Regions from separate parts of the Nicoliella sp. ESL1113 genome, predicted to be linked through region 2. Evidence: a T-box and tRNA genes for the amino acid it is inferred to sense, from the RefSeq annotation. Region 2 holds a T-box; the other holds one or more tRNA genes.
What was found. A T-box is a leader RNA that pairs with one kind of tRNA and senses whether it is charged. The one in region 2 lies ahead of leuS (leucine--tRNA ligase), so its partner is inferred to be a tRNA-Leu.
Positions count from the first base shown of each region.

Region 1: it has a tRNA-Leu gene. The T-box ahead of leuS (leucine--tRNA ligase) is inferred to sense a tRNA for this amino acid. The anticodon was not compared.

Region 1 covers NZ_CP196387.1:1,358,596-1,361,615, reverse strand. The annotation lists gene ACSYTJ_RS05950 (hypothetical protein) at 1-194, shown strand, start outside; gene ACSYTJ_RS05945 (SprT family protein) at 288-731, shown strand; gene ACSYTJ_RS05940 (homoserine kinase) at 746-1,618, shown strand; tRNA gene ACSYTJ_RS05935 (tRNA-Leu) at 1,680-1,765, shown strand; gene ACSYTJ_RS05930 (catalase) at 1,894-3,020, shown strand, end outside.
Region 2 covers NZ_CP196387.1:1,066,567-1,069,586, forward strand. The annotation lists gene leuS (leucine--tRNA ligase) at 1-1,289, opposite strand, end outside; T-box leader at 1,341-1,557, opposite strand; gene mnmM (tRNA 5-(aminomethyl)-2-thiouridylate-methyltransferase MnmM) at 1,643-2,209, shown strand; gene ACSYTJ_RS04525 (MDR family MFS transporter) at 2,220-3,020, opposite strand, start outside.

The sequences.
Region 1 (3,020 bases), 290 kb from region 2:
CAAGGGTTCTTGGTAAGCATAAGTTGTTAGTGGGTGCTTATTCAGATTATGCTGATGCATGCCAAGAGATGGTTGATAGTATTAATGTTGATGAAAATACTATTGATAAAGGGGCCTTTAAAGATTCAGAAGATGCCCAAAGCGATAGTGTTGCACGCGTAATTAAATATACTCAAAAAATTTTAGTAGGTTAATGATTAAAAACGGGGCAACCCGTTTTTTTTATTAATCGGATAATAATATAATCACGTATTTTAAAGTATTAAGGGGTAGAGGAGATTTTATTATTGTCCAATCAGGAATTACAAGCGCTATGTGAAAAAATTTCACAACGGTATTTTGCCCGACCGTTTAACCATCGGATTTATTTTAACCATCGTTTAAAAACCACGGGCGGACGTTATTATTTAAAAAGTCACAATATTGATATTAATCCGAAGATGTTAACGGCTTTTTCTAAAGAAACGCTAATTGGGGTTATTAAGCATGAATTATGCCACTACCATCTCCATTTAGCAGGTTATAGTGGTCAACATCGTACAAAAGAATTTCAACAGCTTTTAGCTGCGGTGGGTGGGCTACGGTTTGCTCCACGCATTGATCAACCCAGATATACATTTGAGTGTGAAAAATGTCATCGAAAATATAATCGCGAACGGTTAATTAACACGAGCAAGTTTGTTTGCGGGAAATGTCGTGGTAGGTTAAAATTAATTTCACAAAGAAGATAAAGGAGCGATATTCATTGGGAAAGATCATTATTCGAGTTCCAGCGACTGTTTCTAATTTAGGTCCTGGTATCGATTCATTAGGGTTAGCATTACACCTTTACTATACAGTAATCGTAGAAGAAGAAACTGACCATTGGCGTGTTAACCATGCGCTCGGTGAAAACATTCCGCATGATGAAAATAATTTAATCGTTCAAACAATTTTACGGTTAGATCCTAAAATTCATCCCCATCAATTAACGGTAATGTCTGATATCCCAGTTGAACATGGTTTGGGATCTAGTACTACTGCAGTAATCGTAGGGATAAAAATTGCCAATGCTTTGGGAAATTTAAATCTTTCAATCGACGAACAGATGCAAATTGGAAGTGAAATTGAAGAGCATTCTGAAAATGTTGCTGCCGGTTTTTTAGGTGATTTAACAATTTCAAATGAAAAAGATGGTCAATTAACTGCAATTAAAGCTAAAATGCCCGCCGTTTCAGCGTTAATGTTTGTTATGCCACGTGGTAAAGTAGGCAAAATCGAGCTACCTAAGCAAATTAATGCCCAGTCTGCATTAGCAGCCAGTAACGATGCTAACTTATTAGTAGCAGCTTTAATTACTGATAATTGGGCCGTTGCATCTTCTTTGATTGAGGGAGAATATTTTGGAGAAGAAAATTTGAAACGCGATCAAGACAATTTAGATCTAATTCGTACGGCCGCTCATAATTTAGGGATTTATGGAACCTTTATTAGCGGTACGGGTCCAGTGATCGTATCGCTGGGGCAAAGAGACTTATTGATCAAGTTGCGTGATCAACTCCGTGCAGATGACCGATTAGCAGGAAAAGTGCGGGTAATGGATCTCGACCGTGATGGCGCTACTGTTCGTGGTGAATAATAAAAAAAGAGTTGCTTATTTTGTGAATATTTGATATATTTATATATGTTGATTTTCACATGCGGCCATGGCGGAATTGGCAGACGCGCAAGATTAAGGATCTTGTCGGGAATTTTCTCGGTGGAGGTTCGAGTCCTCTTGGCCGCATAAATAAGAAGCTGAAATGCAGAAATGCGTTTCAGCTTTTTTTGTGCGCCGTTTTGTTTGTCAATAAAGTGACACCATGTTACCATTATTCTGTAAAAATATTGTATTTATTAAAAGGAGTGGTTCACATGACAGATAAGATCAAAACAGCTGAAGGTCAACCATGGGCTGACAATAATCATTCACAAACAGCTGGAAATCGTGGCCCTGTTTTAATGCAAGACTACCAATTACTAGAAAAACTAGCACACTTTAATCGTGAAAGAATTCCAGAACGAGTCGTTCATGCTAAGGGAGCTGGTGCAAAGGGGTTCTTTAAGCTAACTCATGATATGAGTAAATATACTAAGGCTGATATTTTTAATGGCGAACCTGGTAAAAAGACACCAATGATCATCAGATTTTCCCAAGTTGCTGGTGAATCAGGATATCCAGATACAGAACGCGATGTTCGTGGATTCGCATTGAAGTTCTACACTAATGACGGTAATTACGATATCGTTGGTAATAATACCCCTGTCTTTTTCGTTAATGATCCACTTAAGTTCCCAGATTTTATTCATTCGCAAAAGCGTGAACCAGATACTCACTTAAGAAGTCAAGATATGCAATGGGATTTTTGGTCCCATTCTCCAGAATCAGTTCATCAAGTGACCTATTTAATGGGTGACCGTGGTAATCCTGCTAGTTATCGTGAAATGAATGGGTATGGAAGTCATACTTATAAATGGGTCAACGCCAAGGGTGAGGTGTTCTGGGTTAAATATCACTTTATGAGTGAACAAGGCGTAAAGAACATGTCGAACGAAACGGCTGCTAAGACCGCTTCAAAGGATACTGATTTCTTGCTTCATGATCTATATGATGCAATTGCAGATAAAAACTTCCCAAAGTGGAAAGTGATGGTGCAAATTATTCCTTATGAAGATGGTTTGAATTATAAGAAGGACATTTTTGATGTGACCAAGGTCGTTAGTCATGCAGACTATCCACTCCAAGAAGTCGGTGAATTTACATTGGATGAAAATCCAACTAATTATTTTGATGACGTCGAAGAAGCCGCTTTTTCACCAGCTAATCTAGTTCCAGGAATTGAAGCATCCCCAGACAAGTTACTTCAAGGACGCTTGTTTGCATATAAAGATGCTGAAAGATATCGATTAGGTGCTAACTATGAACAGCTACCAATTAATCGTCCGAAGAACGGTACCCCTAAGAACTATGAACGGGATGGTTTTATGGCTCATGATCAGGG
Region 2 (3,020 bases):
ATTGGTTCTCCCCAATATCTTTGCCGTGAGAAAATCCAATCACGAAGTCGATAGTTAACCTTCTTATGTCCAGCATGATGTTCAGTTAACCAATCAATGGCGGCCTTAATGGCGGTCTTTTTATCCATTCCATCTAAGAAGCCTGAATTAACGTGCTTTCCATCACCAGTGTATGCTTCCTTAGTGGTATCGCCACCTTCGATGACTGGCTTAATTGGTAAATCAAACTTCTTAGCGAATTCATAATCACGGTCATCATGGGCAGGAACAGCCATGATGGCACCAGTTCCGTATGATGAAAGAACGTAATCACCAATCCAAATTGGCACTTCTTCACCGTTAATTGGGTTGATTCCGTAAGCTCCAGTAAAGACCCCGCTCTTATTCTTGTTCAAATCGGTTCTTTCCAAATCGGACTTGGTTGAAACTTCCTTGCGGTATGCAGCAACGGCATCCTTTTGGTCAGGGGTGGTAATTTGATCAACTAAGTCGTGTTCTGGAGCTAAAACCATGTATGTAGCCCCAAATAAAGTATCTGGACGGGTGGTAAATACTTCTACCTTCTTGTCTTCATGGCCCTTAACCTTAAAATCAACACTCGCTCCAACGGAACGGCCGATCCAGTTACGTTGTTGTTCCTTGATGCTTTCAGGCCAATCCAAGTCGTCTAAGTCATCGATCAAGCGATCAGCATAGGCAGTAATTCGTAAGACCCATTGGCGCATTGGAACCCGATAAACAGGGAAGCCACCCCGTTCGGTCTTACCGTTGATTACTTCTTCGTTGGCAACCACGGTCCCACCCATTAAATCAGGTGCCCAGTTTACTTCGATTTCATCTTCGTAGGCTAAGCCCTTCTTATATAATTGTTCGAAAATCCATTGGGTCCACTTGTAGTACTTAGGATCCGTGGTATTCACTTCACGATGCCAATCATATGAGAAACCAAGCGATTTAATTTGTTTTTTAAAGGTTTGAATATTCTCTTCAGTAAACTTACCAGGATGGTGGCCAGTCTTCATTGCGTATTGTTCAGCAGGGAGCCCAAATGCATCCCACCCCATTGGATGTAAGACGTTCTTACCCTGCATCCGCTTCATCCGCGCCATAATATCGGTAGCGGTGTATCCTTCTGGATGACCAACGTGTAGTCCTTTTCCAGATGGATAAGGGAACATATCCAAAACGTAGTATTTTTCTTTATCATAATCATCACTGGTTGCAAAAGTATCATGCTTATCCCAGTAGCGTTGCCATTTCTTTTCAATATCTGTGTGATCGTAAGGCATTTATATTCCTCCCTTTTCTTAAACAACAAAAAAGCCCCATAGAAAAAAATTCTATAGGACGATTATTCCGCGTTACCACCTAAATTCTTTACCCAAAAAGGCAAAGCACTCGAGTCCTTAACGCGGAAAACGTTTTAATCTACTTATTTATTAGTTTCAATTAAGAATTAATAACGATGAGTTCGTCGGTTAATTATCTAAATTCACACTAACCATTTAGTCTCTGAAAAAAATTAAGCCCACTACTATTTCGTCTAATTTATGTTGTTCAATTTAATGTTATAATAGCAAAGTTAACTCATAAAAGCAAGCGAACTACTCATTTAATTTTAATGAAGGGACGAATCGTTATCATGAAAATCAAACCCGCTTTATATTACAGCCATTCATTACTCCAAACGGTCGTTGAACACGGTGACACCGTTATTGATACGACCGTAGGCAACGGCAATGACACAGAATTTTTAGCAAATTTGGTAGGACCCAATGGAATGGTTTATGGTTTTGACATTCAAGAATTAGCAATTGAGCATACCAATAAACGACTGGCAGAGCAGAATTTATTGAACCAAGTAAAACTTTATCATCGCGGTCATGAACAAATAAATAATACCCTTCCACCTGAACAACTAATTCGGGCTGCAACCTTTAATTTAGGCTATCTGCCAGGTAGTGACCATAAAAAAATTACTACTGCTAATACAACCATTCCAGCAATCAAGGCGTGCCTAGCACGGTTACAGCCAAATGGTATCATAACGATCGTTTTATACTATGGACACCCTGGGGGTAAAAATGAAAAAGAGCTTGTAATTCAATTTTCTGAACAACTCAATCAAAAAGAGTTCACAGTATTAAAATATCAATTCATCAATCAGGTCAATAATCCACCCATTTTGATTGCCATCCAAAAAAGATGATGCCTAAATTCTAGGCAACATCTTTTTTACGATAAGTAATATTAATAATTAAAGCTAAAGCCACAATAACCGTCCCCACTAAAAAGACATCATGCAGGGAATTATACAAAATATTTTTTAAATTAGGGAGTAGCTTAGCAGGAAGTGTTGCTGCTGTGACTGGATCCATTAGCTTGTTAATCATTTTAATTGAAGTTCCAGAAACTTGCAGGGTCCCGACCCTTAATGAAGTATTCATAAAGATTCCAAAAATTGCAATAAATAAGGTTTGTCCAACCGTTCGACACAAAACATTAAATGAAGTGGCAGCCCCAACATTATTGTCAGCAACTTTATTTTGTACTACGACAATCGGATTCGTAGTGGCAATCCCAAATCCTAACCCACAAATTGATGTTAATAAGATAAATAAATTAAATGCCATTGTTTGTGGAGCAAGCACTAATCCAAAAGCACCTATTAATACTAAAACGATTCCAATGGTCGTAACATCTCTGGAATGTAATCGCGTAATTAACCAACCTGATACAAATGAACCTAATATCCAAAGAATCGAGCTAGGTGTAATTGCTAATCCAGCAAGGGACGCCCTTAATCCCATTAATCCTTGAATCCAGTTGGGAACATAAACTTCAATACACATTACAAAGCCACTAATAAAAAACGTTACAATATTTTGAGCAACAAAGGAACGATGTTTAAACATGCCCATCGGAATAATTGGTTCGACACATGAATGTTCTCTTCGAATAAATAAAATAAAGCTAACGAACAAAATAACAAATAAAAACGCTAGTCGACCTAAATTAAT